3 regions of the Vibrio ishigakensis genome follow, and region 2 is predicted to be linked to each of the others. Evidence: predicted binding sites of a transcription regulator. Region 2 holds the regulator's gene; each other region holds the start of a gene.

Region 1 (3,278 bases), on a different replicon from region 2:
TGACTATGTGATCACCTAGTGGGCGAATACTAGGTTATTTAGGATCAAAAACACTATCATGCTAAGCACTGTCGTAAGCAATACATTCTTGGTCTTATAAATAACAAGAGTCGCCAAGATTGCACACAGCAGATACGGGTTCTTCGGAGCTATCCATAACTCTCCGTGCGGCGCAAACACGATAGGAGCCAAAATAGCGGTTAATACAGCTGGACCTGAGTAGCTAAGCACTCTTTGCACGGAAGGAGCCAATCTAAGAGGCAGTTTAGGTTCAAGAAACACGTATCGGCTAAAGAACACTAGGCCTGCAAGGATGAAGATAATCGCTAGATTCATGCTTTTTCTCCTTTGAGGGTTTCCACTGCAAAGCCTGTTAGCATTCCTCCTAGGCTCGCTATCATTAGCGCGCCTTCTACCTGGGCGAGATTCAACACTATGGAAAGAACCAAGGAAACCAATACCGCAGCCAGCGTCGGTGAGTTTTTAACGGATGGCACAACCAAGGCAATAAAGGTTGCCGCTACGGCAAACTCCAAACCAAGGTCTCCCATGGCAGGAATATAACTGCCCGCCACGATCCCAACCAAGGTGGCGAGATTCCAACACAAATAGAAACTCAAGCCAGCGCCAAGGGCATACCAAGTATTAAAACGCTTAGGGTCTTGATTGCCACACACAGCGAAGAGCTCATCGGTCAGCAGAAATCCGAGGGTTAAGCGCCACTTTAAAGAAAGTGGGCTGATTTTCTCACGCATCGAAACACTGTATAAAAAGTGCCGTGAGGTTATAAATAAGGTGGTCAGCAGCATAGTCGCTAACCCAGCACCAGCTTTCATCATTCCAGTTACCACTAGCTGAGCTGAACCTGCAAATAAAATAGCAGACAAGGCTTGGCTCTCTATCGGGGATAACCCTGAGTCAATAGCATAAGAACCAGCTAAAAGTCCCCAAGGTATTACCGCTACACTAAGCGGTATCATTGCTACTACACCCTGTAAAAATAGTTTTTTGCGACCTTGCGTCGTTTCCATTAATTAAACCCTGTTTTAATCACTTTTTGCCTAATACAGCACGCTGTTTGTTATCTACAGTCCATTAGTATCACATAAGCCACAGCAAGCGATTTTGTTATTCTTAGTTTGAAAATTTGCACCTTAGTTGTTTCTAAATCAAGGAGATCTTGAACTGTTCAAAAATTAGCTTGAAATACTCTCGCAAACGTTTACTATACGCGCCAATTTACATATCGAAGCTGTATATGTGAGGTGATTTGGACCTCTCGTTTCTACCTCGGAGCCTAACTCTGAGACTACAGTTTTATCCAGTCTACACGTTATGGCTTCGGTGTATTTTTATCTAAGTAAAAAGGTCACATCGTGAGTCAAGAAACGGTCCTTCAAGCACCAAGCAGCGAGCAGTCGCTGATTGAACGTCAATTCAAAGTTGCACAAAGAAAATCCACTATCGGCACAGAGCTGTACGCTGGATTTATCACCTTCTTGGCAATGAGCTACATCCTAGCGGTTAACCCAGCAATCCTGGGCGATATCCCAGGAATGGATCGCGGTGCAATCTTTACTGCGACTGCAATCGCAGCAGCAGTTGCAACTCTTATCATGGGTATATTTGGTAACTACCCGGTAATGCTTGCACCTGGCATGAGCATGAACGGCTTCTTCAAAGGCATGCTGTTTAGTGGTTCTGTAGCGCTACTGTGGAACGAAGCCCTATTTGGCATTTTCCTTTCTGGCATCATCTACCTAGCCTTCTCTATGACCAAGGTTCGCAAGACCATGATTGAGTCGATCCCAGAGGATTTGAAACTCGCGATCACAGTTTCACTTGGTCTGTTCATTGCTTTTCTAGGGTTAAAGAACGCTGGTATCATCGTTTCTAACCCTATCATCCTTGTAAGCATGGGTAACATCAAAGACCCTCAGGTGCTGATTGCCTATATCAGTATCTTTATTGCTCTTGGATGTATGATTCGTGACATCAAACTAGCGACCTTTATCTCTTTCGTATCTTCCATAGTACTAACGATTGTGGCTGATATGATGCTAGGCACTGCTAACGCACCTATCCCAGACTCACTAGTATCTGCACCACCAAGCCTAGCGCCAAGCTTTGGCGCTATCTTTGACTTCTCAGCCTTCACTGCAGATAAACTGTTTGACCTACTGTTTATCGTCATCATCTTCTTTATCGTCGACTTCTTCGACGGCCTCAGCACTATCGTAGGTGTAGGCCGCGATGCAGGTATTATCGATAAAGACGGTAAAGTGCCTAACGCTAAGTCTGCACTTGTAGCGGATGCAGGCGGTACAGTGATCGGTACTATGCTTGGTACTACCTCTATCACTGCATTCTCTGAGTCGGGTATCGCCTCTTCTCAAGGCGCGAAGACTGGTCTGGCTGCAGTAGTAGTATCAGGTCTGTTCTTGCTATCTCTATTCCTATATCCACTGTTCTCTATTTTCTCTACCGCTATCGTAGCGCCGGCTATGGTTGTTGTTGGTATCTACATGGTAGGACGCTTGGGTAACATTCAGTGGGAACAGAAAGAGTCTCGCATTGCAGCCTTCTTTACCATTATGTTCACCATCCTTAGCTTCTCTCCAGCAAACGGTATGGCTATGGGCTTTATCAGCTACAGCTTTTCTATGATTGTTGCTGGTCGTGGTAAAGAGGTTCACCCAATCATCTACGGCCTGTCTGCTATCTTCATCGCTTATCTAGTGCTGATGTAATAGTAAACTAGCAAAAACAAAAAGCCCCTGACAAATATCAGGGGCTTTCTTCATTCTAGGCTCCGATTAACCACCGGCTAACTTAACCTTTAAGCCTTTCTTCTCAAGGTGTGCTTTAATTTTCTCACGATTGTCACCTTGAATCTCGATAACACCATCTTTTACCGCGCCACCGCACCCACATACTTTCTTAAGCTCAGCCGCCATCAGCTTGAGGCCGACATCATCGAGATCTAAACCTGTTACTAAGCAAACGCCTTTACCTTTACGACCCTTTGTTTGGCGCTGTATACGAACAATGCCATCACCCTTTGGACGTTCTACTTTCTCTTCTTCAGGCTTAATACGGCCCACTTCTGTTGAATATACGAGACTCATACTCATACCTTATTGCTTGTCTATTAGAGCAATTTTAACACCCTTTATGATAAACCTCAGCGTCTGCTTATTATTTTCAATTCGGATTGCTTAGTTAATCCACAACTACACACATGCAAGAACATATGGAATCAAAATCGTAGCAAAATT
Region 2 (3,278 bases):
CGGTACTTGGTGGCAGAAGATACGCAACCTTGTCAGTAGTAAATAACTGATTCATAATTCATATAGTTAAATTTTGTTACAAGGGCGCCGATGCGCCCTTTGTTGGATCTTACAATGCAAGAAATCAAGAAATTCAATGAGCAACGCGCCGAAATCTACTGGTGGTTCTCAAGCCTATTCTCAAAAGAGCTGACTGACGAAGAGCTCAAGGCGTATCAAAGCCAACAAGTTCGCGGCTTCCTACAAGGCCTATCTGAAAACGAAGAGCTAAAGAAAGCCACTGATGGCGTCATCGAGTCTCTAAACAAGCTTCAAGACAGAGAGGATGCGCAGTTAGAGTTATCTGCCGACTTCTGTGAGCTGTTTCTAACCTCCGATAAACATGCGGCACTTCCTTATGCCTCTATCTATCTCGATGACAGCAAACTGCTTAACGGCAAACCAGCGCAAGAGATGGCGGCCTTGATGCAGGAAAAAGGCATTCAGGTTGATAAGAACTTCAACGAGCCGGCGGATCACCTTGCTATCCAGCTCGACTTTCTCGGAAATCTCATCATCCGCTCAAACGAGCTTGAGCAAGAAGCCCATATGGAGGTAGCCCTAGCCGAGCAACAAGCCTTCATCGAACAACATTTGCTGACCTGGGTGCCTCAGTTTTCAGAAAACTGCACCAAGTTCGACGAATTCGGTTTTTACGCCTCTGTAGCCGAGCTTTTGGTGGCGTTTTGTGAGCTGGATAGTCACTATCTTGCGAACGATTGATGAATTCTCATTTTGTATAGAAATGCGTTGTCACTTGACGCATTTCTAGCTAGACTGCCCTCCGCAATCGATTGCACTACTCTTAAGTAGGTCCCTACACTTCTTCAGGTTTACAAGGTAAAGCATGGCTACCATCAAAGATGTAGCAAAGCTGGCTGGCGTTTCGACGACCACAGTTTCGCACGTAATTAACAAGACGCGCTTCGTAGCAGAGTCTACCCAAGAGCGAGTAATGAAAGCTGTTAAAGAGCTAAACTACGCGCCAAGTGCGGTAGCCCGTAGCCTGAAGTGTAACTCCACTCGTACTATCGGCATGCTGGTAACTCAGTCTACTAACCCTTTCTTTGCTGAGGTTGTAGATGGTGTTGAGAGCTATTGCTACCGTCAGGGCTATACATTGATCCTGTGTAACACTGGTGGTATCTACGAGAAGCAGCGCGACTATATCCGCATGCTGGCTGAAAAGCGTGTAGATGGACTTCTGGTTATGTGTTCTGACCTAACAGAAGAGCTGCGTGAAATGCTGGACTCACACCCTAACATCCCGAAAGTTGTTATGGATTGGGGCCCAGAGTCATCAATGGCCGATAAGATCATCGATAACTCTGAAGAAGGTGGCTATATTGCTGCGAAACACCTGATTGAGAATGGTCACGACAAGATTGCATGTCTAACTGGTCAAGCAGAGAAACTGGCTTGTATCGAGCGTGTTGCTGGCTACAAGCGTGCCCTTGCTGAAGCGAACATCGAGTTCAATCCTGAATATATCCTTGAGGGTAACTTCGAGTGTGATACCGCAGTAGAAGCCGCTGACAGACTTGCCGCTATGCCAATCGAGACTCGCCCTACTTCTGTGTTCTGCTTTAACGACATCATGGCACTTGGCCTTATCAGTCGCCTGCAACAGCACGACCTTAAGGTTCCTGAAGATATCTCAGTTATCGGTTATGACAACATCGACCTAGCCGCTTATTTTGCGCCGCCACTGACCACTATCCACCAGCCTAAGCGTCGTGTGGGTAAGACAGCATTTGAAATCCTGCTTGAGCGTATCAACGACAAAGAGCACGATCGCCGCGTATTTGAGATGCAGCCAGAACTTATCTCACGCGATAGCGTTAAGAACCTAAACGCTTAACTTCGAAAGCGGATGATACCTCATCCAAGCTCGAATTATCCAATCAATTCCAAACGGTACGTAAATAAACGTGCCGTTTTTTATTTTGTATGAAATTTTTCTATGTCCTACTCTGTCCCTATAGCTAAGTGAACTTACTTAGGTCAGGACGATGAATAAGAAATTGATAATTGGCGTAATTTTGGTTGCAGCTATCATTCTACTTGCGGTCAACTTTGGGCAATACCTCACCCTCGAAAACGCTAAAGCGCAACAAGCTGCGTTAAACGCTCATATAGAACAAAACTTCGTTCTGTCTGCTGCTCTCTACTTTATTGGTTACATCTTTATCACAGCGTTTTCTATCCCAGGAGCTGCCGTGGTGACGTTATTAGGTGCCGCTCTATTCGGTTTTTGGACCAGCTTAGTATTGGTGTCGTTTGCCAGCACTATAGGTGCGACTCTGGCTTTCCTAAGCTCTCGCTACCTGCTTCGCGACTGGGTACAAGCTAAGTTTGGTAATAAGTTAGATACCATCAACAAGGGCGTGGAAAAAGACGGCGCATTTTATCTATTCTCGCTTCGCCTTATTCCAGTATTTCCATTCTTCCTGATCAACCTTTTGATGGGTCTGACCCCAATCTCAGTGGCAAAATTCTACCTATTTAGTCAGCTAGGTATGTTGGCAGGGACTATGGTTTATCTAAACGCTGGTACTCAACTTGCTGAGATAGACAGCCTAGCAGGCATAGTATCCCCGACCGTACTGGCATCCTTTGCACTCTTGGGCCTGTTCCCACTTATCGCTAAATGGATAATGAACAAGATAAGACCCAATCAATCGGTCGCTTAGATGAAGATATATATTGCAAAAAATCCACCCGAAGCTCACTTTATCAGTGAGCTTTTACTTGCGGAGAAGATACCTGTTGAGGTTCGAAGTGTTGGCTTGTTTGGCCTTCAGGGCGAACTACCGATGGATGATTCCACCCAGCCCCATGTGTGGCTGCTAGACCCTGCCTACAAAGAGAAAGCGGAAGCCATTATCAAGGCATATATGGAAGCGGACGAGCAGGCCGATTGGACCTGTAGTGAATGTGGTGAGGTTAACGAAGGGCAGTTTGCCCTTTGCTGGAACTGCGGGGCTAGCTCACCGACTGAATAAAGGCGATGGACTCGCGGTTGAACTGCTGAGGCTTTTCCACGTTACACACGTGGCCGCAATCCTCAATCTCGATCAGCTTACTGTGCTCGTGCACTGAAACCATCTCTTTAACCGGCTTAATAAACATATAGTCTTTGTCGCCCATCAGATAGAGGGTTGGAATATCCAACTCTCGCTCCTTGAAGTAGCGCATCAGAGGGTTCACCTCAGCCGCCAATCTAAACCAACGCTTAA
Region 3 (3,278 bases), 880 kb from region 2:
AAAGAGTGAATGTGCAGGGTTTGTTACAAGATCTGCATCAGTCTATGATTGATAGTGGGTTGTTTGAGGCAAGTTCAGTAAAGTCACGTGCACTGCGTTGCCACACCTGGTTGGTGGGGGAGCATGAAGACGATGTGGACTTTATCCATTTAACCGTAGAGTTACTCTCTGGGCGCACCGAAGAACAAAAGCGTGCCTTGTCTCGAGACCTGATGCAGTTGCTTACGCAAAATGCTGAGTGGGTGCACAGTTTGACTATCAATGTTCGAGATATGGATCGTGAATGCTTTCAGAAGGTGAGCCACGACTAAACGAGGTGAAGATGAATCTTCCACAACTGCTGTTTTCTTTTGAAGGCCGAGTAGGTCGCAAACAGTTTTGGATCTGGAACCTGTGTTACTACTTTGGATTGGCACTAATCGGCGGCTTGTTAGCTCAGATCTCGCCTGGGCTGGCTATGTTTGCTATCCCGATCGTGCTGGTGATACTGCTTATTCCAGATCTTGCGATAACAGCAAAGCGTTGGCATGACAGAGAAAAAAGCGCTTGGATGCTACTACTGAATATTCCATTAGTGGTAGGCAGGGCAATGATGCCAGCAGGCAGTCAGGCCATGGTGGCGGAAACCTCAGCCGCGCCAGTGATCTCAATCGTGGCTCTGGCTTGTGGGGCTTGGATTCTTATAGAGTGTGGTTTCTTAAAGGGAACCGAAGGCAAGAACCGATACGGTGAGCCTTACGCTTAAAGTAAAAAACGTTGCCCGAAGGCAACGTTTTTTTGTTTTATAGGATGTGGTGACGAATCTCGTCATCCTTGCGCTCCAAGTAGTGAATAGACTTGATGCGACGAATGGTGCGACAGCGACCACGGATAAGCAGGGTCTCTGTGGTTGCGATATCACCTTGACGGCTGATGCCTTCAAGTAGGTCACCTTTAGTGATGCCGGTTGCTGAGAATACAACGTTGTCACTACGAGCCATGTCAGACATGGTTAGAACGATGTTCGCTTCAACGCCCATCTCCTGACAGCGTGCTAGTTCTAGCTCGCCGTGTTCACGGTTCTCTGGGGTATCGCCCTTCACTTCGTGACGAGGTAGAAGACGACCGTGCATGTCACCGTCTAGTGCGCGGATAACCGCGGCTGATACCACACCTTCAGGTGCGCCACCAATGCAGTACATCACGTCTACTTCGCTATCTGGCATACAGGTTAGGATAGACGCTGCTACGTCACCGTCTGGCACAGCGAATACACGTACACCCATGGCCTGCATCTCTGCAATCACTTGGTCGTGACGAGGTTTAGCTAGAGTAGTTACGGTTAGCGTATCCAGGCTCTTGCCTAGTGCTTTTGCGATGTTTTGTAGATTCTCTGCCAGAGGCTTGTCTAGATCGATATGACCCTTAGCGCCTGGGCCTACAACCAGTTTTTCCATGTACATATCAGGTGCTTTTAGGAAGCTACCTTTCTCACCCGCTGCTAGAACAGCCAGTGCATTTGATTGACCCATAGCGGTCATACGTGTGCCTTCGATTGGGTCTACCGCGATATCAACCGCGTCACCACCTAGGCCTACGTTTTCGCCGATATACAGCATTGGCGCATCATCGATCTCGCCCTCACCAATCACAATCTCACCGCTGATATCGGTTTTGTTGAGTAGGCTACGCATTACTTCTACTGCCGCTCCATCGGCTGCATTTTTGTCTCCGCGTCCAAGCCATTTGTAACCGGCCAGTGCAGCACCTTCAGTTACACGAGAAAATGCCATCGCCAAATCGCGTTTCATATCGACTCCAGTATTTTAGAGGTTAAAGTTTGGTCGGCGGGATTCTAACATAGCCGTAGGAAAACGTTTGCTTAATTGAGCCTAATTTGACTTGAACCATCAAACTTGCGTTGTTATCTGCATCGAACTTGGTTGCTTACAGCACATTGATGTCAAAATATGATTAAGATCGCTGTTTTTTTATTCACTTGAACTAAAAATGAAAGTTTAGGTGTGTTTATATACATGACTGTGAGTAGAATGAAACGGAAGTTAGATCTATGACCAAGCTAGATACAGCATAGCCCGAGGGGGCATATAGCTTGGTTATACAACGATGATGGAATTAGGTAGGTCATGATGTCTTTAGAAGTATTGGAAAAACTAGAAGCAAAAGTACAGACAGCAGTCGACACGATTACTCTGCTACAAATGGAAGTTGATGAGCTTAAAGAGCAAAAGCAACAACTAGAAAGCGAAGCAGAGCAACTACGTGGTGAGAAAGCTCAATTTGAAGAGCGTGCACGTCAGGTTCAAACTGAGCACGACCAATGGCAAGAGCGCATCCGTAGCATGCTAGGTAAAATGGAAGAAGTGGAATAATCCGCATCTTCGCAAAGAATTGAAAAGAAAACGCCGACTCATTGAGTCGGCGTTTTTTTATCGGGTTAGCCAGCGTTGAGGGTTCTCGGTGCGGCTGTTACGTCTCAATTCGAAATAGACCGAGGCTCGGCTTTGGCCGCCGGTGTCACCGGCAAGGGCAATGGTCTCACCCGCTGTGACTTTATCGCCTTCTTTCTTGGTTAGGACTTGGTTGTAGCCATATAGGGTCATGTCGCCCTTGCCGTGGTCGATGAGCATTACTAGACCATAGCCACGCAAGTAATCGGCAAATACCACCTTACCTGGATACACGGCTTTAACTGGCTGCTCGTAATTGGCATTGATTACCATACCCTTCCAGTCAGCTTGTCCACCTTGGGTGGAGCCGTAGGTGTGTAGAACACGACCTTTTACTGGCCACGGCAGTTTGCCACGCTGTTTTGCCAGACCATCCATAGGCACTGAATTACGTTTAGCTGCTTTGGCAATCTCCGCCTTTAGCCGTGCTTCGTTTCGTTTTAGCTCATTCAGATAGGCTTGGTCGCCCTTGATGCTACGACTAATCTTAGTCACTGTGCCCTTACGGCTAGACTGCGACTTCTTCAGATTGGCTAATTGGGTCGATTGCTCTTGAAGCAGTGTTTGGATTTGCTGCTGCTCTGCCAGAAGCTGTTGGTTCTTGGCTTCAAGTTGCTTGTTGGTCTCTTCAAGCTCTTCAATGGCTTCAGTGCGCTTGATCGCGAGATGCTGATAATACTGACTGATTCTATCTTTGTGACCTGCGCTGTCCTGGCTCAAAAAGTTGTCCAGCTTGGCGTTGGTGTGCATCAGATAGTAGGCCTTAACCAACTCTTTAAGATTGTGCTTTTGTTGCTCGGTTTGTTTTACCAGAGCGTCGTGCTCGAC

What was found. Region 2 encodes PurR, which represses purine synthesis genes. Its sites were predicted from a motif close to TNANGNAAACGTTTNCNTNA; they were not measured.
Positions count from the first base shown of each region.
Region 1: Pcarn_RS20495 (NCS2 family permease) is a predicted target of PurR. The motif match lies at 1,211-1,230, and genes of this name have one in related genera.
Region 3: glpX (class II fructose-bisphosphatase) is a predicted target of PurR. The motif match lies at 1,846-1,865, and genes of this name have one in related genera.

Region 1 covers NZ_AP024882.1:1,463,732-1,467,009, reverse strand. Annotated here, with positions in the region: gene Pcarn_RS20505 (AzlD domain-containing protein) at 16-336, opposite strand; gene Pcarn_RS20500 (AzlC family ABC transporter permease) at 333-1,031, opposite strand; purine riboswitch at 1,233-1,332, shown strand; gene Pcarn_RS20495 (NCS2 family permease) at 1,377-2,750, shown strand; gene yciH (stress response translation initiation inhibitor YciH) at 2,817-3,128, opposite strand.
Region 2 covers NZ_AP024881.1:1,865,216-1,868,493, forward strand. Annotated here, with positions in the region: gene elyC (envelope biogenesis factor ElyC) at 1-46, shown strand, start outside; gene torD (molecular chaperone TorD) at 115-762, shown strand; gene purR (HTH-type transcriptional repressor PurR) at 887-1,900, shown strand; gene Pcarn_RS08410 (TVP38/TMEM64 family protein) at 2,052-2,732, shown strand; gene Pcarn_RS08415 (DUF7577 domain-containing protein) at 2,733-3,044, shown strand; gene Pcarn_RS08420 (alpha/beta fold hydrolase) at 3,025-3,278, opposite strand, start outside.
Region 3 covers NZ_AP024881.1:2,749,327-2,752,604, reverse strand. Annotated here, with positions in the region: gene Pcarn_RS12680 (5-carboxymethyl-2-hydroxymuconate Delta-isomerase) at 1-311, shown strand, start outside; gene Pcarn_RS12675 (DUF805 domain-containing protein) at 323-745, shown strand; gene glpX (class II fructose-bisphosphatase) at 783-1,790, opposite strand; gene zapB (cell division protein ZapB) at 2,130-2,372, shown strand; gene Pcarn_RS12660 (murein hydrolase activator EnvC family protein) at 2,430-3,278, opposite strand, start outside.